Regions from separate parts of the Bacillus spongiae genome, predicted to be linked through region 1. Evidence: riboswitches for the same ligand, from Rfam matches in the RefSeq annotation. Region 1 holds a riboswitch; the other holds the start of a gene.
The links. A riboswitch is a leader RNA that binds a small molecule or an ion and turns the genes downstream of it on or off. The one in region 1 is predicted to bind preQ1.
Positions count from the first base shown of each region.

Region 2: linked by a shared signal. The riboswitch ahead of queC (7-cyano-7-deazaguanine synthase QueC) and the one ahead of queF (preQ(1) synthase) in region 1 are both predicted to bind preQ1.

Region 1 covers NZ_JBBAXC010000014.1:106,353-117,779, forward strand. Annotated here, with positions in the region: gene WAK64_RS16415 (uridine kinase family protein) at 1-382, opposite strand, end outside; gene WAK64_RS16420 (hypothetical protein) at 661-873, opposite strand; gene queF (preQ(1) synthase) at 1,228-1,725, opposite strand; PreQ1 riboswitch class I at 1,799-1,845, opposite strand; gene WAK64_RS16430 (beta-class carbonic anhydrase) at 2,118-2,690, shown strand; gene WAK64_RS16435 (GNAT family N-acetyltransferase) at 2,904-3,458, opposite strand; gene WAK64_RS16440 (PH domain-containing protein) at 3,627-5,114, opposite strand; gene WAK64_RS16445 (PH domain-containing protein) at 5,114-5,608, opposite strand; gene WAK64_RS16450 (hypothetical protein) at 6,439-6,726, shown strand; gene WAK64_RS16455 (response regulator transcription factor) at 6,927-7,559, opposite strand; gene WAK64_RS16460 (sensor histidine kinase) at 7,552-8,586, opposite strand; gene liaF (cell wall-active antibiotics response protein LiaF) at 8,583-9,308, opposite strand; gene WAK64_RS16470 (PspA/IM30 family protein) at 9,426-10,076, opposite strand; gene WAK64_RS16475 (lmo0954 family membrane protein) at 10,100-10,447, opposite strand; gene WAK64_RS16480 (hypothetical protein) at 10,740-10,895, shown strand; gene WAK64_RS16485 (nucleoside deaminase) at 11,368-11,427, shown strand, end outside.
Region 2 covers NZ_JBBAXC010000015.1:98,730-110,156, reverse strand. Annotated here, with positions in the region: gene WAK64_RS17050 (DUF1572 family protein) at 7-537, opposite strand; gene queE (7-carboxy-7-deazaguanine synthase QueE) at 1,209-1,931, opposite strand; gene queD (6-carboxytetrahydropterin synthase QueD) at 1,928-2,368, opposite strand; gene queC (7-cyano-7-deazaguanine synthase QueC) at 2,371-3,024, opposite strand; PreQ1 riboswitch class I at 3,128-3,171, opposite strand; gene WAK64_RS17030 (hypothetical protein) at 3,376-3,546, opposite strand; gene abc-f (ribosomal protection-like ABC-F family protein) at 3,634-5,202, opposite strand; gene WAK64_RS17020 (hypothetical protein) at 5,705-6,346, opposite strand; gene WAK64_RS17015 (GNAT family N-acetyltransferase) at 6,499-6,984, opposite strand; gene WAK64_RS17010 (alpha/beta fold hydrolase) at 7,114-7,932, opposite strand; gene WAK64_RS17005 (hypothetical protein) at 8,233-8,439, opposite strand; partial or broken gene WAK64_RS22485 (hypothetical protein) at 8,464-8,574, opposite strand; gene WAK64_RS17000 (tetratricopeptide repeat protein) at 8,599-8,883, opposite strand; gene WAK64_RS16995 (DUF3951 domain-containing protein) at 9,044-9,253, opposite strand; gene WAK64_RS16990 (DUF2164 domain-containing protein) at 9,526-9,783, shown strand; partial or broken gene WAK64_RS16985 (ABC transporter permease) at 9,974-10,867, shown strand; gene WAK64_RS16980 (hypothetical protein) at 11,178-11,427, shown strand, end outside.

The DNA of each region.
Region 1 (11,427 bases):
AATAGCATCCCTCTATAATAACAATTCCTCCTACAGGTACTTTATGCCATTCAGCTAACCGGTCAGTATCCCAATCATACCTCTGATAACTCCCTTTATTATTATTACTAACTGGAAGCAAAACCTGTTTCATCAGCCTTTCCCAATCAAAGCTTTCACCAACACTAGTGGAGTCAACAATCTTCTTCTCATTAGAAGGACGATAAAAGTCATCCATATGAACAATCGTTACCTCTTTACCTAAATTTTTTAACTTTCTTGCCAATGTGCTTTTCCCTGCAGCACTGGGGCCGTCAATACCAATAATAAGTGTATTCTGATTATCTTTTAGTGAATAAAATTTGGTTAATAAATTATTTAAAGAAACAATAGAATTCGACATTCCCTAACTCCTCTTATCTTCTATTTCCAATGAGACAAATCTTTAATTAAATGTTTCCCTAACTGTCTATTAAAATAGGATTTCAATCATTCCATCGGGTTATGATATAACTTAACAGATTTTACTTTTTTAGCTTCAAACTTTTTATGCTTTTCAAATGATAAACTAGTTATCCACGAATATGATTCAATACAAAAATAGACGCACCTTTCAATAAGCACGCCCCCATCTTGAGGCTTTAGTTAAATATTATTCATCTTATAACCTTAAGAAAAAAGTTAAGAATCCTCTTTCACATTCTCTTTAATGATAAATAACTCTCTAATAAATGCACCCACACCGATTGAACAACTAATAACTACGATTAAATTGATGCCTCTAACAAAGGAAAATGGCGAAAAAACAACTTGTAAACTATTTAAAATAATGATTAGCCCAAACAATACACATCCTAATATTAGCTGCTGTTTTACCGTCATCCTCTTCACCATTTCATCTCCTCTATAGTAAATTAAACTGACAACATACTACCAATAATTCAAAACCAAGTTATATTTTACCAGAAGCTTTATTTTATACTAACACATATCCATATATCTCGAAATCAAGTATTCAAGCTTATGGACCCTTTCTGAAATAAGAAAAACCCTGCCAACATTTCAACAGGGTTTTTGATCAAACATTTTTCAAGTGATTAATAATATACATTATCCAACATATTGTAAATACTACCTTTAGCCGTTGAATATTAATGGAGAATAAAATAAAGGAGCACACATTTTATTGGATAACGCTTCTGTGTACTCCTTACATTTTACCGTATTGTATTCACTTGTTTTTTCAGTTTAACGATTATCAATTGTCTCTGGATATAGATCGTGATTCATTAAACGGTACGAAGCCATTTCTTCATACTTCGTTCCAGGGCGGCCATAGTTCGTGTAAGGGTCAATCGAAATTCCACCACGGGGAGTAAATTTTCCCCATACTTCAATATAGCGAGGGTCCATTAATTTAATTAAGTCATTCATAATAATATTCATGCAATCTTCATGAAAATCGCCATGATTTCGAAAGCTGAATAAATAAAGCTTCAACGATTTACTCTCAACCATTTTTTTATCTGGAATATAACTAATATAAATTGTCGCAAAATCAGGTTGATTCGTTTTCGGACAAAGAGACGTAAATTCTGGACAGTTAAATTTTACAAAATAATCTCGGTTTGGATGTTTATTATCAAATGATTCTAAAACTTCTGGGGCGTATTCGAACGTGTATTTTGTTCCTTGGTTACCAAGTAACGTCACACCATTTAATTCTTCATCTTTTCTTCCACTCATCTTTTTTCCTCCTAAGAAGCCCAGGAAGACAGGTCGGTTTCACTTCTCTTCACTAAAACTGAATCTAAGTATCAGACTCATAGTTTTTTATAGAGGGTTAATGCTATGAACCTCTCCCATCATTATACGGGCAATCAATTACATGCTTTATAGTAGAAAAATCTTATGCAAAAGTCAATAGTAAGGAAAAACTGTCCTTTCTTATGGCCTGTCCTACAATTAATAAGTGTACAAGGAGACAATGAGAGAATGTATTATGAAAATACCGCTTTCATACGCTCTGCATTTATGATGTCTGTGCTTTTAACAACAATCAAAAGCACAATAAGTTGAACAATCACTCGATTTCAATATACAATAATAATGAATATACTATCCAATGAGGTGAAGAAATGCCATTATTACAGGAAATTTTGTCGTTTAATAAAACATTTGTTGAAGAAAAAGAATATGAACCGTTTAAAACCAGTAAATTCCCTGATAAAAAACTAGTTATTTTAACTTGTATGGATGCACGACTTCTTGAATTGGTTACAAAAGCAATGAACGTAAAAAATGGGGATGCGAAAATTGTCCGTAATGCTGGGGCCGTTGTGGACCATCCTTTTGGAAGCATTATGAGAAGCCTTCTCGTTGCCGTATATGAACTACAGGCAGATGAAATTGTCGTTGTTGGTCACTATGATTGTGGAATGAGTAGTCTTGATAGTCATAGCATGATGAAAAAGATGACTGAGCGTGGAATCGAAGCAGAAACCTTTGAAACACTTAACTATGGAGGAATCGACTTACATAATTGGTTAAAAGGATTTACAAGTGTGGAAGAGAGCGTTTCCCACAGTACCGATATGATTCGAAACCATCCATTACTCCCTTCCTCTATCCCTGTTCACGGGCTTGTCATTGACCCTACTACAGGTAAACTGGATGAAGTAGTGAATGGATACAATCATCTGGACAAATAAATAACAAGCTACTTATTGCTGAATAATGAGGGTGGGGCAATTCCTACCCTCATTTGGTCAGCAATTTACTACAGATCGGCGTATTATTTCCTACTCCCATACCAGGGTGATTGAAAATCTCTCGGTCCCCACTGTTTCAATGATAAATAGATTCTTATATCAACTCTCCATTATTTTGGTACATTATATATTAGAGAGCTTCATTCATTTCATCTAATTTTTCCCCTCTTTTAACCTTCCCATCAGTACAGTGTTATAGTATTTATTGTCTGAGAGTCTTTTGTCATTTTTTAATATTCCTTCAATTTCAAAACCATACTTCCTATACAATTGAATAGCTTTATCGTTTGTTTCCGTTACATTTAGCGTAATTTTTTTTATCTCATTCGAATCCGCCCAAGAGATCGATTCTTTTAATAGATTATTTCCCATTCCATATCCCCAAAACTCTTTTAATACGCATACGCCAAATTCTACTTTATGAGAGAATCTCGTTAAATAGGTTCCTTCGCATCTTGAATACCCTACTATGCGGTCATCAACTTCCGCTACTAAAAATAAATTTCTTTCCATTTTCGTATCCATGTTAATTACCTGTTCGAATTCAGGTACATCAATAAATGCTTCTCCCCTCTCTCTGTCCATATTTTCCGTCTCACCATCAATCTTTAGTCTCAAAGCAGACAAATCCCTTGCATCGGTTTCAATGGCCGACCGAATCGTATAAGTTAATCCGTTAACTTCGAACCTTAGTTTCTCGATAATCATAAAATGCTCCCTTCCTAGTAACGTAATGGCAAAACAATTCACTGAAGCCATTCTATATTTTTTAACTCTTCCGATATTGCCATATCCACAATCCTATTCTTTCATGAGACATTAATTTCCCCCTAATTATGGCTACCTTATTTTACCGCTATTTAACTCGTAATTCGGTCACTCAACTTCTATATCCTGCTTACGATCGATATACCACCTATAAAATAAATCAGCAAATTCCAAGGGGATATCACTAATTCCTGTTTTTCGTACAGGCTTAGCCCGATTAGTTATTTCTATTGATGCAAGCCCCAATAGCTTTTGAAATTTATTACATGTCACTTGTACTTCTATTATTTTTTCTCGCTTTGATACGAATAGTGAAGTTGTTAAACTCCCAGATTTAAGTTGAATGAAGTTATTATTCAATATATAGCTTGTATTCGTGAAATCTAACCACCTAGAAACATAGATGATGACAAACAGTACTAAAGATAGAATCCACCAGGATTGCTCATTGCCTAAAAAGTCTGGCTTAAAATAGCCTAGAGCAATCGTTGCAATTATCCATACCCAGCTCGGTTTCAGCATACGAATGAATAAAGCTTTATAAGGAAGCTTCACCATCTTTTGTGTCACTTTATATGTTGGTAAAATATCCAATAGTAGATCCTCAACACGACTAATAGGTAAGAAGGGGTACAGTGAGTTTATCTCAAGGCCTTCACCGCCAGATTTAATGCTACCTGCACTTGTCAGCTTTACTTCAGCCAACCCAAACAACCGTTTCATGATAGACTGGTTTATTTCAATTGCCTGCACTTTCTCTTTTGATATAGAGAAAGCCGTCTCATCGATAATTCCTTTTGATATGTAAATTCTATCATCATCTGAATAAATTTCATATTTTCCATATTTTAAGAACGTCCGAAGCATTCCGAAACTAATAGAGGCAACAATCAAAACAATCATCATGATCATTACGACCCACCAGCTATTGAAAATAGCTGAAAATAAGCCAACTACTTTTCCTTCCACATCAAACATATCATCCACACTGAAATAAGTAGAAATGATTAACGGAATAAGAACAAAGAAGCTTAAAGAGGTAAAAGAAGCCTTTAATAAATCTACCTTCGTCGGTTTAAAATGAAGTGTTCGATTCGATAAAGTTAACTCATTCTCCTCATTTTTAGTCTCAGGTTGAGCTAACTCATCAATTGACTTTCTTGATATGTATTCTTCCATTTTATCTGCTTCGGTTCGAGAAATAACCTCGAACTCTACAGTACCATCTTTACCAGCCGTCCCCGTTTCAAAGCTAAGGGAAGTAACGTTAAATATTCGATGAAGTATGCTTGTATGACGATTAACATTTTGAATTTTGGAAAAAGGGATAGTTTGCTTCGTTTTTTTGAACAACCCTTTATAAAGATGAAAGGAAGTTTCATCTAATTGGTATGTATGGGTTAACCATTTAATAATAATGGAAACAATGGTCACTCCTATACATAGAAGAAAAATAAGTCTTCCATATTGAATAAATGTAGATTCTGATCCCATTTTTATAACGAACAAATAGATGAAAATAAAGATTGAATTCTTTACAAGTTTTCTTAAGTTGAAAAGAATGAGTAATGGATTGTAATGCTTCACGTCAATCATTAACCCACCTCGTTCACTTTGGCAAAATGAGCAACTTGATCCCTCAGTTCGATTGCTACATCTTTTGGTAAAGCAGGTATGACGTGAGTGGAGCCCATCGTAGTAATCGACAAAGTCCGAAGCCCATATTTCCTTAATAATGGTCCGTGATTTGTTTCGACTGATTGTATTTTCGTCATAGGGACAAGCTCATGCCGAACCGTAAATGCACCAGATTTCAATTGTAGAAAATCTTCATCGACATCATAGCGCCAAATTTTATACAAGAGAAATGGGCGAAAAAAAATTGACCACACAGTAGAAAATATCGATAGAACAGTGATTCCGATAAGAATCCAACCGACCCACTCTTTCCATAAAAACAGATGGTCTAAATAAAACACCACTGTAAGTAGGCTGAAAATAATGCTAGAAGATATCACTTCACTAATGATCCATACTTTTACTGCATCTTTAGATAGGCGGTTTTGTGGTGCGTGAATTTGAGAAAACAAGAAATCACTCCTTCATTTTTAAACATAGTAATATTCCCTTTTTTAAAAGGAAATAAATTCAATTTTGTAGTATGTAATCGACCTAGAATCATCGATATAATAAGTCATTTAAACGATTCAAAGAGTTTAAAAAAACATTCATTGTTCTTATGTATTTGAGGAAATTTAAGCTCTTTCTTGCTATTAGTGTTTTTGCCACTTACTCATTTTAGTGTAATCTGGATTAGCTTAAATAAAGTTAGTTAAACATTTCATTTTCGCTCTCCTCCCAATGAAAGACACCAACTCTACTAAACTAAATGGTAAAAAAATACCACAATATCTATTTGTATCAATATTTTAAATAAATGTAAATAATTTTATTAGTAAACTTACTCTCTTAATCTATATAGAAAGTAAAGTGATAACGCCCTTCTTCATGTCATTTAGTCAGGTTGACTCCCTATATGAAACATCACTAAAAAGCAAACGGTAAAGCATACAGTTTCTCTACCTCTTTCGTAAGAATCTCAACGGGACATACATTTTCCGACTAACACCAACCTCCACCCGCATCTTCTGTACTTGAAACGATAAACGTTTCATTATGTGAATTTTGCACACATCATCTCATTCCAAAATAACTAATATTGATGGAGAAACCGTTTCTTTAAAGTGTATCGGATTGGTATTACAATAATAGCTCATAAAAGTGGCACTCAAGTCTTACTTGAAATTAGGTAGATAAGTGTAAAACGTCTAATAATAATTCTATTTTCCAGCTGACAGGGGCAATTTTTGCCTTCATCCATACACTAAAAGAAAAGGCGATATAAAAGGAGGGGTGTTTCATGATCTCTCGCTTAAAGTGGCTTTCCCTTTCTATCGAATTATTTTTAGCCATCCCTATTTTCGGGGGAGTATTAGCTGAAATGATGCCATACCTGCTTTCTTGGATCGCCATTTGGCACGCTGCTGTTCTCGTTATTTCAAGGGATGAAGACGAACCAACTTTGGGAAGTTTTCTTGGTATGGTAGCTGCTTTCACTAATTTTTTCCCCGTCATTCGCGTATTCGCGCACGGAATAGCAGCACTAGTCCTCGCTTTAGAACTCAAAAAAGGGCCAGGGACAGAATAGGGATAAGAAAAAAGCACTTCTCATAAAAGTGCTTTTTTACTTTCTTTTATGTAACATTGACAATACACTCGTTTACCCTCTCCCTTATTCCACTAATTTTTCCTAATTACTAGATTGAGATACTATGTTGTGAAGAGTAAAAAGCTATACCTACTTATTCACTAAAAATAGAAAAATCTCAGATACAGGACTGAGATTTTTCATTCTACAAGTGCATGCTTAAATGCATATATTACTGCTTGTGTACGATCTTGGACATTTAATTTACTGAGAATATTGCTTACATGAGTTTTAACTGTTTTATGTGCAATAAATAACCCATCAGCAATTTCATGATTTGTTTTTCCTTCAGCCATTAATAACAAAATTTCCATTTCTCGGTTTGTAAGATCCTCGTGAAGTGCGGGAGGATTGCCTGATCTCATCTTTGTCATCATCTTTCCTGTCACTTCTGGCTCTAGTACAGTTTGGCCATTGTATGTTTTACGTATAGCATCAGCAATCTCACTTGCTTTCGATGTCTTTAACATATAACTAGTCGCCCCAGCTTCAAGCGCAGGATAAACCTTTTCATCATCAATAAAGCTGGTTACAATAATAATTTTCGCTTCTGGCCATCTATTAATAATTTCCTTTGTCGATTCAATTCCATCCATTTTTTTCATGACTAAATCCATTAAGATAATATCAGGCTTTAATTCCAAAGCAAGGTCAATTGCCGTACTGCCATCGTCTGCTTCACCAACGACCTCAATATCGGATTGAGCAGATAAATAGGAAGAAACTCCGATTCGAACCATTTCATGATCATCTACAAATAAAACTCTAATCATTCTCTTCCCCTCCATTGGCTATTTTAGGAATTCTTACTTCTAGAATTGTTCCTTGATTCAGCAGACTAATAATTTTCAATGAACCACCTAACTCAATTGCACGTTCATTCATCATATGTAATCCGTAGGAACCTGCTTTGGTTTCTTCAACATTGAATCCAACCCCATCATCCTCTACTCTTAATATATGCACATCATCACGCTCAATTAACAACACTCTCAAAGAGCTGGCTTTTGCATGTCTAAGAGTATTCGATACAGATTCCTGCAAAATACGAAAAAGGTGATCTTCAATCCCTTTATCTAGAGACATTTCTTCTACTTTCCAAGAAATTTTTATCGGTACCTTTTGAAGCAGCTCCATTAGAAGTTCTTCTATCCCCTCTCTTAACGTCTTCCCTTTTAATGCGATAGGCCTTAAATGAAGTAGTAATGCTCTCATTTCAAGCTGAGATTGATGAATCATTTCTTCTACCATAAGTAATTGCTTGGAGTCCTTAGCATCAACCGTTTCTGTGATAGCAGACATTAACATCGACGCAGCAAATAACTGTTGACTAACGGAATCATGTAACTCACGCGCTAATCGATTTCGCTCTTGAGATACGAGCTTTTGTACTTGTTTTTCTTGAACTTCCGCCTTTTCATTAGCAAGTTTCTGCGCTTGTTTTCTTTGCTCTGTTATTTGTTTATCTACAGATATAAGTCGATCCATAATATCATCTAATTCTTTTATACCTATGATGCCTGGTTGAACATGTATCCCTTGTTGAAGTTGCTTAACAGCATAATCAATCGATTTCCATTTCTTTCGCCAATAAATGCCCGATATAAGTCCATAGAATGAGCCAATTAATAGCAGCAAAACAGGCACGGCAAAGATAAATGGAATATCAAACAGCTCCTGTTCCCAAAGCTGTGAAAGTGAGTTAATTGGAAACGTCATAAAGGTAACGAGAAAAAAAAGGGGGCCAATAATAAACGTAAATAGAATGATTAAAAGCGTATGTCGCTGAATGATGTTCATATTCTATTTACCTCAATATCTCCAATTCCCAGTGAAGTGACAATTTTCACTTTTGATGTTGCCTGTTCATATCGAGTAGTTTTATAATAAAACACTTTATTAAAATGTGTTTTCTCTTCTATCCCAAAAATATTTGTTGCACCTGCAATCACTGAATGTTGAATATTTACTTCGACTTCATAAGGAACAAGAATCTTTATATTTCCTAAAAAATGACGAATAAATATAACAGACTCTCCTTTTGGTAATACAGTATAGCTTAGATCAACAACGGTATCTCCAATTCCACCTTGTACATTTATGTCATTCCACTCATATACCCGCTCTGTAGTTTCTTGGGAACCAATCCATTTATTTTGAAATAAAGGTTGGGATCGTACTATTTCATCTGCATAACCTCCCCCCTCATCAGGGACCTTTAGCTTATGGTGATGTGGGTTTTCTTTTGACTGTGCGTACCTTACAACAACATAGACTAAGATGGCAATAAGTAAAAATTTAAAGGCAAATGTATTTAAAATCGTGATGACTAAGCTAATTAATCCAAACCAAAATAATATTTTACCGAATGTAGCTTCATAATGATTACGTCCAAAGTAAATACAGATTAGATTCACAAGCAATACTAAGATCGGTCCTCCATCATAAAGTGAGATCTCTAAAAGCAGTAAAATAATACCTATTAATACAGTCCAGCTAATAAAATCAGCTTTAATATTCATATGAGGACCTCCCTTTCAGTAGTTGTTGCTGCACTATCATACTATTTTTTTCTTACCAATTTACATCCTAATGGGTGAAAAGACGTAGGAACGCTACGTCTTTTAGAATATCATTTTTTATAATGAAATGGATTCATTTTCTTTATTTTTTGCATCGTTTTCTAATTTTGCAATTTTAGCGTCAATCGTATTGCGGTGATACGAACTATTCACTTGATGTTCTAATCTTTCTAAATAATTTTCCATTTCATCGTAACGAGGATAGGAGTGATTATCTAGTTTATTCTCTTTCAACAGTCGATTCATACGATAATTCGCTCTTGAAATATTCTCCTTGCCCATTAATTCCATTCGTTTAATATGCATATCTTTTAACTTATGTTTCATTTCTTCATATTTTCTCTCAAGCTCTTCTAACTGTTGAACCGCTTGTACTTTCGCTTGTTCAAGTCGTTCAGTACGGTCTCTATATACAACATACTCACGTTCAGCAAATTCCTGCAATTCATTCTCTCCGGCTTTTTCTGCTACTTGTGCTTGATGCTGTCTCTTCAAAGCCATTTGATGGGCTTCTTTCAATTCTTTCATAAATTCTTGTTTTAGTAAATATTGTCTTTCAACGAGATTCCGTGTTTTCTCCACCTCTCGCTCACATTCTCTTAAGTATTGATTTAATTGCGCTCCCGGATTTTTATTTTCCTTTTTATCCAGTAGTTCATTTATGTCCGCTTCCACGCTGTTGCGTATTCGTTTAAATAAATTTGCCATAACACTCTCTCCTTTTAATGATTTTATTTTAACTTTGCCCATTCTTTCTCAAATCCAGTAAATGGATCATCACCAAAATCTTCTGGCTCACCATCTTTTTGAGTGTTCCAATTCTTATACACAATCCACAACAAATACGCAGCTACTAAACCTATAATTGCTGGAGCATTTGTAGCAGAAGCAATTAGCGCAATAAAGCCTATAAATGCCCACAAGACTTTACCACCAGTAGAGGCTGACTTCATGAACTCTCTATATGAGAAGTACACGATCACTAGACTAATCGCCAACGCAATGATAGGACCCATATTTGCAATTAGTACGATTCCTGCCGTTACCCCTAGAACAATTAAGCCAAGCTTCTTCACCATGTTTTCCTCCTTTCGTTATCCTACTATCATCTTACCGCTATTCCTTAAACCCTATAACGACCCCCGGATAGAAATAGAACTAGGGCCAGGGAAGTAATTTTCACCTTCATAAAATGGTTTGCTAAAAAAATGAATTTCAAAATGTAACACCACTCTGTCATCCTTCTACATTAGCCAAAAAACAAAACCTCGCTGTTAACGAAGTTTTTGTCCACTTCTTAACCTAAGTGAAAATACCAAGAAAGAACTTGTTCACTTTCGCATATATGTGTAAAAAGGGAGGAGGATGAAAATGACATATTATTGGGTAGTAACCGTTGGGATGTTGATGGTTTTATTTTTGATAGGGTGGACATTCTTTTACTTTCTTCGGCAAACATTAAATAGTGATGAAAGCAAAAGAATAGATCCACTTCCTAAGTCAAATAAAGAAAATCCGCCTATATAGTAACTATCATCATATACATTGCTGCGGCTTGCGACAGTTGCCTGTCGATGCAGTTCAAGCAACGAATCACGATACTTATCAATAAAATCCCTTCGGATTTATATCCAAAGGGGTTTTTTTAATCAGAGATAGAAACCTTGAACACAATTAGTTATTCAAGAAGCGAGATAGTATGTGAAATAAAAAGTATTCTTGCTTGAAGGATATAGATAGACTTTATTGCTTACTATCAATATACTGAAAAATAATTAAATCCTATCTTCCATACAGAAGTAGGAATTTAAAAATTCTAAACGACCATTGGACATTGTGTTCATTAACTTCTACGTACATAAGCGAATTTTCCCATCTATATGAAGACAGTCCCAGGAGGAGTGCTTCGCTACATAAGCAATAAACCTAAGTAAACATTGTAGTTAGTGTCCATAATAGAAAATAAGTAGTTCTAATCAATTAATGGAGGTTTAATAAAATGAAGAAAAATGATGAATATTTCATGAAAAAGGCTCTTGATATGGCTTTTCAAGCTAGA
Region 2 (11,427 bases), on a different contig from region 1:
ACTTTTTTACTTAGTACCTAACTTATTAAATTCTTTTGATCCGCCCTTAGGAATGCTTAAAATAGTCCAATCCTTGTCCTTAATTTGTTTTCCAATGTATAGGATTTGACCTAAATGATAACTTATGTGAGCCACTTCAATTTGAATAGCTTGAAGAACACTTAAAGGTTGCTGTCTAAGAGTAACAGTTTTATTTAAGTCATCTGCTTTTAAATTACCCAGTGTATTAAAAAGTATTTTCCATCCTTCTTCCCAAATTTGCAATAGATGTTCCTTTGATTCGTCCCCTTCAACAAATTCTAAGTCTCTATCTCTATAAAGTTTTTCCCCATCAGTAATTAAAAAATCTACCCACCGAGAGTGCATATTCCCGCTTAAATGCTTGATGATAACTGCAATGCTATTAGACTCTTCACTTGGATTCCAATGTAATTCGTTTTCTGACAATTGTTGTATTCCTTTTTCAGCACGCTCTTTAAATTGCTTAAATTGCTCCATTGCCATTGTAAGGTACTGTTCTTCAAAATTGTTCAACATATCCCCCCCTAATTAATCACTAAACATCTTTACCCCATTAATTACTAAGGCCAAACACTCATATTATATAATAAACGAGTACATTAGAAAGTAGGGGGAAAAGAACCAACAGTCTAATCCTTTTCTTTTCCCCAAAAAATCATAGGAACTGTACATAATAATTTTTCAAGATTTATTCATAGACTCAACAAACAACAACGATTATCGTCCAAGAGATACGACATAGAAGTCCACTTGTAGTCACTTAATATTATTCTCACAAAATTTACTAACAGCAAAAGGAGAAAGGGAAGATTTTCAGTTGAAATACTTTTATTCTCTATTCCAACTTTGATTGTTAGTTTTGTAATCTACTTTCAAAAAAACTAATTTTAAATAAACAGGGGAAATAGCGATTTAGAGTGAATTTAAGGAGAGGAAATCATAAAGAAACAGACACGTTTACTAAAAAACGTGTCCGATATGTTGAGATATAAAAATCATTATTACTTTTTTAAATAGGAGTTCAAGATTTACCCCGCTATCGTTAAGAGTGGGATAATCGTGAGGTCACATACCAAAAATTTGCCATCGTTCAATCATGTGTTATGCGTATTTCGCTAATATCCCGGTCGGACCAATTTCCTATTACACATAGCGGAATTGAATTCAATAGCATATTGATTCTGTAACTATACTCCGCGCTTATTTCCCCAAACATAAGTGTGGAGCTGAGGTAAAACCCGAACATTATTTAGTGAAGATGATTCCATGACTTGATCAATAAGCCACTGATAGCGATTTAATAGCTCATTGATTAGTTTATCATCGTTCGCTTCATAAACATAAGGGTTACCAGCTTGCAAGAAGAACGGAATCTTAGGATATCTTTGATGTATCTCTGTAGCAAAGGCTAAATCGGTTTCATCAAAAATAACAACTTTTAAACTTGTATTTACGTTTTGGGTTTGTAGGTTTGTGACAATTTCATCTAACCGTTCACGGTCGACAGTCATTTTGGAGCTAGGTGGCTTCGGCGAGATCGTCATTTCATCTATCTCAACAAACCAATCCTGCCACCTACTTCCTTGTGTTTCTAAGGCCGTCGTCACTCCATTTGCTCGAAAGATTGATAGTAACTCGCTCATATGGGGGATTAAGGCTGGATTCCCTCCAGAAATGGTAACGTGCGAGAACTGATCGCCACCTATCTTCTTCAATTCCCCCCATATTTCCTCAGCATCCATTAAGCGAATATCATCTTTACCACTACCATCCCAAGTGAAAGCAGAGTCACACCAATCACATGCATAGTCACAACCAGCCGTTCGAACGAACATGGTTTTTTGTCCAATGACCATTCCTTCTCCTTGAATAGTCGGACCGAAAACCTCTAATATCGGAAATTTCTTCATTTTAAAAGAAGCTCCTTTCTCGGTCGATAAATACAATAACTCGTTGGAGTTTCTCGAACAAACACTTGAGCACATTTAGGTTTCGTCGGAAGTGTATTTAAATGCTCCTGAATGAGTTCCCAAACTTTTCGTGCCATTACTTCTGTTGTAGAAAAGTGGTTACTGTCCTCTTTTGAAAAGGTTGGATCTTCATTTAATAATGTATGGTCAAAGCGTTTATGAATCAGCTGCTTAATATGTTGAAAATTTATTAAAAAGCCCGTTTCATCTAACTCATCACCAACGATGGTGATATTTACAAAATATGTGTGTCCATGTACATTTTGACAAGCTCCTGCCGCTTCGTGAGGAACATAGTGAGCTGCTGCAAATTGCATATCTTTGTTTAGTTCATATTGATAATCATGATTTGGTGTTGGATAGATTTGTTGAAGCATTTCTATTCCTCTTTTCCAGCAAGGTATTGATCTAATCCTCTTTTACGAAGCTGGCAAGCAGGACATTCTCCACAGCCTGCACCTTTAATACCGTTATAGCAAGTTAATGTCTTTTCCCGTACATAATCAAACGCATTTAATTGATCTGCAAGTTCCCAAGTTTCTGCCTTGTTTAACCACATTAATGGCGTATCAATAACAAACTGGTCATCCATGGAAAGATTTAAAGAAACATTTAATGACTTAATAAAGATGTCACGGCAATCTGGATAACCACTAAAATCCGTTTCACAGACGCCCGTTACTATGTGCTTAGCCCCTACTTGTTTCGCCAATATAGTCGCAAACGACAAGAAAACTAAGTTCCTTCCTGGAACAAATGTTGAAGGAAGTTCTCCTTCTTTTTCAGTAATTTCTTCATCGTGACGTGTTAAGGCACTAGGAGCTAATTGATTTAATAAACTCATATCTAAAATGTGGTGAGGAACATTTAGGTCGGCCGCAATCTCAGCTGCCACTTCCAATTCAAGCGCATGTCTTTGCCCGTAGTTAAACGTTACTGCTTCCACTTTTTCAAATTGTTCTAATGCCCAAAATAAACAAGTAGTGCTATCCTGACCTCCACTAAATACAACAATTGCTTTATCTTTTTTCATACAAAAACTCCTCTCTCTTTTTCAGTGATTTTACTGAAAGAAGAAAGAGGTTCATTATCTACTCTATAATCGAAAAAAGCCAAAAAAACAGTATACACGATACCGTTTTATAGTTTTTTATAGAGGGAGTTTTCGAACCTCTTCTGCAACTTGCAGATGTTCTTCTTTTCATCATTTTCTTTTATATACAGTAACATGAGAAGTGAAATTGGTAAAGAGGGAACCATTGCTAAACAGACTGAACGAAATTCACAGATAATCATGGGCTAGAAGTGTCAGGCACAAAATTTAATTTTCTTAGTGATTTTCATCAAATACATGATGATTTAACCGGTTTATTTGTAGAACTCTTCATTTACTTGCAGAATCTACCGCTTTACTTGCAAAACTCCAGCTTTTACTTGCAGAATCTACCGCTTTACTTGCAAAACTCCAGCTTTTACTTGCAGAACCTACCGCTTTACTTGCAAAACTCCAGCTTTTACTTGCAGAATCTACTTGTTTACTTACAATACTTCTCATTCATTTAGATGCACCTGTCACGCATTATAAAGTGAAATGAAAGAGAAGTTATTCTATAAAGAATAACTTCTCTTTCATTACTCATCCTTATGAAATTTCCTTCAAGGAAGAAAGCACTTCCTTATACTGTTTATCCAGCTCCATTTTTTCGATTGGGTCTTCTGCGACACTTAGCAGACTAATCAGTTCACTTAATTTATTTTTCAAACGAAGTTTTTGTTCCTCATTTACTGTTAATTGCTTTACTTCCTTATTTGAAGCTTCCCATTCTTGATACGACCCATTGAAGGTCTTTATCGTATTGTTTTCTATCATCCAAATGGAGTTAGCGGTATTGTTAATAAATTGCCTGTCATGAGAAACAAACACAATAGTACCTGGGTAATCTTTGATAAGCCCCTCCAATGCCTCCATAGCATAAAGATCCAAATGATTGGTTGGTTCATCCAATATAAGTAAATTATAATCACCAACGAGGAGCTTCGCAAAGGCAAGCTTTACGCGTTCTCCACCGCTTAGATTTGAGATAGATTTCATCATATCTCCCTCAAAGAAACCTAATCGTGCCAAAATGACTCTAATTAAATATTCAGGTAAACTTGATTTACTTTTAACATAGGCAAGAACCGTATCACTTTCTGGCATCGAGAATAAATTTTGATTAAAGTACCCAACCTTTACGTTGGCTGCAAATTCGATTGATTCATTTTGATCTAACATTAGTTGTTGTAATAAGCTGGTTTTCCCAGATCCATTCTCACCAATTAAGGCTACCGTATTCCCCGTTCTTATTTTTAGTGCATCCACTTTATAGAGAAGACGATTGGAATAGCGTTTCTCCAATTGATGAGCATTCATTATTGTTTTTCGGTGAATGGGTGTTTGGAGAACATATTCCATTTTCACAGATTCCCATTCGAAGGGCTTATCTACCTTCTCCATTCGATCAATTCGTTCACGAATGACTTTCGACACTCTTTCAACTTTTCCTTTTTTACCTGCAGCCTTCCCTTTGTGTAGCTGCCATTCAGAATTTGACATCCTACTTGGCGGTCGATCCATATTTTCCGCCTGCTGTTGCTTTTTTTGATAGCGCCTTATTAATCGATTCTTTTCCTTTACATACGCATCGTATTCTTCCTGTTGTTGCTTTTTTAGTAACGCTTTTTGCTCAACATAGGCAGAGTAGTTTCCGTTATATATTTGAATCTTGCCATTTTCAATCTCCCATATTGTTGTACAAAGCTGATCCAATACATAACGATTATGGGACACGATGACAAATGTATCGTGGTGATTCTTTAATTCTGAAATAAAGGTATCTGTATGACGCCAATCTAAATGATTGGTCGGTTCATCTAATAGTAAGATTCTTTGGTCTTCTTGAAAGAGCTGATTCAATCTTTGAAGCGTTTGCTCCCCCCCACTTAAAGGTTTTCCCTCTATCTGTTCTAGCTGCTGTAAATAGCCAAACGAGTCAAACCACTCTACATTATTTTTTACGTGTTGGTCACCGACTAAATATTTTAGTAATTGCGATTTCCCTTCACCATTTTTCCCTATTAATCCAACTCTTTCCCCTTTATATAGCTTTAACTCGTCTATTTCAAAAAGAATTCTTTCACCGATTTCTAACATAACATTTTTCGCATTCATTTTTAACAAAATAAAACCTCCCCAGAATGCTCCGGACAGGTTGGTTTATAGTATGTCAAAAAGAATATAAATATGCTAAAAAGGAAGAGAAAACCATTAATTCTGCCTTTATATTCAGTATGAGCGATACTTTCTCCATTTAAAAATGGACACACCAATCCTGTCTAGAACGAGTAAAATTTCAAAATATAAAACTCGTTGTTTTTGGATCGGGTGATTACTTCATCGCTCATTCTTCATTCCTCTCTTTGTTAGCTAATGACATAATAACATTTTTTTCAAAAAAAACCAATACTAAATTGTTATTATGATGAAAACGCCAACAAACCTGACTTTTCTCACTAATAAAGGTGGATCAACTGACTTTTTCTCTCCTTTTTTGTACATTTAAAAAGATTGATTATTTTTTCATATCATCAGTACCGTCTCTTAATGTTCAAGTCTATTCAATGGTTATGCTTCATGTTAGTTTAACATGACCCTTCTTATTTAAACTGAAGATTTATAAAGGATAGCACAATTGAATCCCCTTCGTTTTCTGTAATTCACTATAATAGTAGTAATTATGCTCCATCCCAACCGTACATAATATCCGCTTATTCCGGTTAGCCTTTATAACATTGTTAATTCTTATAATCATCAGCTGATTTCTTGCCTGCCACGTAAGATTTTGAACATCAGCATTCACTTTGAATAGCCAATCATGTTTTTCTTTGACGAGTTGATCTACTTCCAGTGAATTAAAAGGAGTATTCCCTTCGTTTACTTTCAAAAAAATTTCGTTATACATATTCGTTAATTCCGTGTGTAATTGCATTTGTTCTTCTTTAGGGTATGCCTCAAAATGGTCTAAATTGACAATATCCCATTCGAACCAATCAACTGGGACAAATTTAATTTGATTTCGTTCACACAATGGGATAATGGACTGGCGATATTCATTGGGGCCAAGGTAACCCGTATAGTCAGTAGTTGTTATATGCTTCTCCCAGTCTTCTGGTCGTATTTCACCACAAATGATGTCAGGATTGAATTCTAGTATTTTCTCTTCTAACTTCTCTAATGAATAATGAAACTTGCTTCTCAAATCTTCAGTGTGCACGGTTCCTAATATACCAACAACTGTATTTGATAAGAGATTCACCAAAATTCCTCCTTAGATAATCCATCTAACTTATTATATGTTGAAGGCCTTTTTGACAAACAACGTAACTTCTCTTGTTTACTGCTTTAAGGAAGTGTAAATCATCACTCCTCTTCCTTTCACTAGACAAAATTATTAAACGTATCCATTCATTAAATAAGAACCTTTTCATAAATATCAATATGATTATGACGATGATCCTTGGCGGTGCTTATTTTGCTAAACCCTTCTTCGCTCCAAAAAGAAGCACCTATATCATTTTCGTGTTGCACACAAAGCCTTACTTTTTCAATGTTTTGTTTTCTTAAATCCTTTTCTAATAAACTTAAGGCATGACTACCTAAACCGTTCTTTTGGTATTGCTTATGTATAATCAGTAAGCCGATCCAAGTATGGTCATCATATGGATTTTTGGGAAGAAAATGAATCAAGCCAATTGGCTTATCATTTTGATTAATATAGAAATATTTAGCCCCCAATTCAAGATGTTGCTTGTTTTCCTTTATAATATCTTCAGCAGTTAACCTTTCTTTTCCTACTAAAACCTGATTGAAAAAAGGATTGGAATTCAAAATGGTTTTCTGGATAAATACACTCTCTTTAGAATTGGGTTCCTTAATTAAGGCTAGTTTTAACAATTTTGCACCTTCTTCTTATAGATTACGAGGGTAATGCAGAAATGCATGATTAGTAGTAGGATTTTAAATTATATGTTATGTAAAATGGGCAAGAGTTTGCCACAAATGATAGAAGCTTCATTTTCTCAGTTACAGATTAATTGATATCTTATTCAACCAATCTTTCACAAGTTCTCGTACAATTTCACGATTTTCAACCTGAAGCATATGCCCAGCTCCATCTAAAATGGCAACAGTTGAATTCGGAAGTTTATCGAGTAAAAAAAAGTGATCCTTATAACCACAAATTGAATCATGTCTTCCAAGTATAATAAGTGCATGATGCGGCAAAGATGGTACATCATTTAATGGCTCTTCCGAAAGAAGGTACCCCTTTTCTCTCCAGCTTGATGCTAGAAAGTCTTTGTTAGCTAATAAACGTCCCGGCTGGATTTCATTCATAAAACAGTCGAAATTTATTTTACTCTGATGAACAAATAATGTCCTAAATGCATTTTTACAATCATCATCCCATTCTCTATTTAACCCTTCATCTCTTTCCAACACTACCTTTTCAGGCAGGTTCCTCTCTTTTAGATGAAGTACAGGTGCAAGCAAACAAACTCCCTTTACTTGTTCACGCTTAGAATGTAAAATACCCTGTGCTAAATATCCTCCAAATGAGGAGCCTATTAATAAAAAGCGACTATTAGGTAGTACCTTATCAATAAATTCTAAAATATTTGTCAGCATATCATTTGTTGTTTTAAGACCTTCATCAATAGTACTTTTTCCATGAGCGGGTAAATCAATATAAACTCTTTGAAATCCTTTTATATTTTCATAGATTGGTTCTGCCCACGCTTTCATAGAACGATGATCTGTGCCCATTCCATGCAATAGTAATACTGGAAATCCTTCTCCATAGATTTCATAATAGATACGTCCCATCTCCACATTACAAAGCATACCATTTCCACCCTTATCCAGAGATTATTCGTTTAGTAAACTCCCCTATAACAATTAAATAACCTTTTTTGTCATTTTCATGTTATAAGGGTGCCATTATCGGCCTTGCTATAAATAATTCCTTTGGCTCCTACTAAATAAATTTTATCCGTTATTACACACACTCCGTTACCCTCTAAAATGTACAAATTTCTATTTTCATCGATTGGTCTATTTAACTAATTTTCTCAACCATTTCTCGTTTCGGTAGAAATCAAATTCGTCACATTCTATTACCTTATGCTCTAAAGATTTATTTTTTTAAATTGCCTTCTTTAAAAACTTTTGGCAATTCTCCTCATCTTTTTCGATTGAGTACAGCTTCCCCAAGTTAAACTCAATGGATCCATCATTTAAAGGTTCACCATTAAATTTATTACGTTTGTAAGCAAGTTGGAACATCGTTAAGGCTTCTTTATACTTCTTTTCCGCTAAGAAGTTATGCCCCTTGTTTGCATATACACCCAAGGCCATATTCATGTCAATTTGCAGAGCTTGATCATATAATTCATTCGCTTGATCATACTGTTTATTTCCACTTAAAATACCACCTTTATTTAAATAAGATAATGATTTGAATTTTTTATTTTTTCCGTTTTCTATTACATAATCATAGCATTCTATTGCCTATTCCTTTTCGTCTAAGCAACCATATGCACATCCCAAATTCACATAAGCATTTTCTACATCTATTCCAGTTTCTAAATATTTCTTGAAATAGACTAAAGCTGTCTCATATTCTTTTATCTGAAAATACAGGCCTCCTAAACCATTTAAATCATCAGGATCTTTATTTGGAATTTTTTCAAGTTCCTTTGCCGCTTCTTCATATTTACCGTTACTAGACAATTTTTTAGCTTTATTCTGCTTCATTCGTGTATAAAATGAAGACTTCGATATTGTTTCTATCATATATACCCACACCTTTTTAAGAAAATCAATTCTACTTTACACTTCTTTTATGGCCAATCCTATCTAACTCCCATTTCTATGGTTTCTCCCCTTTAACTTAATACGTTAAACTATAAAGAAAGGTTTCAATCTCTCCAATGAAACAAAGGGATAAAAGGTTCTAATTTTTGTCATCGGACTGCCCTTCAGCCTCAGCAAGAACTTCTTTCTCTTCATGGAACTCCACTTCAGTTTGTCCAGTTATATCATCAAATGGTGTGTAAAAAAGAGTAACACTTCTCTTCTTGAAAAAAACTTTATAAAAAACAATAAGTACTAAAATAACGATTACAATTGGAAGGCCAATTGCCATGAAGTTTATTGGATTCATTCTGTTTTCTCCTTTAGAAAAGTAAGATGAATGAACGACAAGATTATGTTTAATTTTTCGATAGTATTTTAATAAACATGGATTGCTTCACCCACTCATTATATCATGCAGTTGAAAACTCCCTAAAAATATTCCTTAAATAGAAAATTACTCCATGGTGCTTATACATTAAATATAAAAACGAAGGTAGAATTTGATATACTCTTTATAGATGATAATGGCTAAATTTCCCTACTTTAGATTATTTAAAAAGAAAGGACGGTATGAACAAAATGAATTATATTCGCATTCCAAAAGAGGAAAAAGAGGATCTTATTAATAAAATTCAGCAATACTATTATGAACAAGATGGAGATGAAATTGGCGAGCTTGCTGCCGGAAACCTTTTAGACTTTATGTTAAAAGAAATTGCTCCTTATTCTTATAACCAAGGGGTTGCTGATGCAAAAGAAGTGTTAGAACAAAAATATTATGCGATGGAGGAAGATCTATACGCCTTAAAGCGACCAACAGGCCATAACCGTAGATAACTTAGAATATTTTCATTCATTTGTGTTCAGGGGGAGCTGCCCAGTATTAGGAATGGGTCCCCCCTAACTGTTGTCATTTAAGCGTAACTTGGTGTTCCGTTTGGGTTATTTTTTAAAAGAAATACATAAGAAACAGATTGCTCTAAAAAGGTGGAAAGTTATGTTAAACGAAAAGTAGTTATGGTACCATCGCTTTCAAGCCACAGCTAACGAATTGTTTAAATACTCAAGATATTTCCTCGCACAAATGATTAATTTATCCATTATTTTAATAGGAGTCACTTCTTACTATTATATCGATTGGCTAAAGACCATTTCAAATGAGTTTCCTGTAGCCATCACGATTGCACCAATTTTAGCATTGATCATAACGTATAGCCCTATCTATACTTTTTTGAAAAGCGCCGATCAAGTTTTTCTGTTGCCATTGGAAAGTCAATTATCAACCTATTTTACTCGTTCCATAGTCGTTAGCTGTTTTATACAGTTTCTCATTATTCTAGTTGGACTTGCTGTGTTCATACCCTTATATACAAGTGTTCCTAGTGAAGACAACCATTCCTTTTTCACATTATTATGGATCATTTGGCTGGCAAAAACACTACATTTACTTATTAGGTGGCACGTTCAACATTATGAACAAACAAAGGTCCATTTAATCGATTCTTTTGTTCGTTATATGGTAAATACCATTCTATTATTTTTTCTTTTTTCTAATGCTAAACTATTATTTTCATTATTTGTCCTAATCCTTCTTGTTGGATTACATCGTTATTATCGTTCTCAAACCGTTCAAAAGGGGTTAAAATGGTTGTTTTTGATCAAACAAGAACAGAAATGGATGATATCCTTTTATCGATTTGCCAATCTATTTATTGATGTACCTAAGCTAAAAGATAGTGTAAAGAACGATTCTGGCTATACCAAGGCCATATCGGTAACCAAGTCGCTGATCAAGTCGAAGCTGGAAATATCCGGAGGCATGTCGAAGAACTGGGCTGGAATTGGGCTGCTAGAACGCTCAGACTGGTTAGAGGTACTGATTATCGAATCGGAACCGGATTCATATAACGGACCGGAATAACCGGTCATAGATCCTAAGAAACGCTCTAGAGAACGCAAACAGACAGCTGCTAATAAAGTAAAACCAGCTACGGACTCGAACGAAATTAGCCTAACAGATCTAGCCAAGGAGTTCGGTCTGAAGAGAATCCAGATCCGGCCTAAATTACGGAAAGTACACCTCCAGAATAAGGTAACCGATGGACTGGCATAAAGATTCTGACCAACTGGAAAATATCCGCTCAGTACTAGGAAAGAGCTCCAATAGGGGCCTTATTTTTTCTGTTATAATAGAATGGTAACACCAAATATTTCCTAGGGGATGATGAAACATGTCAACGGATATTGACGCATTACAAGCTCAGATTGATGATCTTCAGCAGAAAAAACTTACTAAAGATCTACTTTACAAGCGGAGAGAGGTCATAAGGTTACCATTACTCTTCCCAGATTACCAATCTATTATCGATAAACTGAGGACAATTTTTATCTACCCTCAGGGCTTTACAATTGACTGGGACACCCGAGAGGTACTGGTTGTTTATTCGCCGTATACAGGCACAGACCGCTTCGTTGTTATTT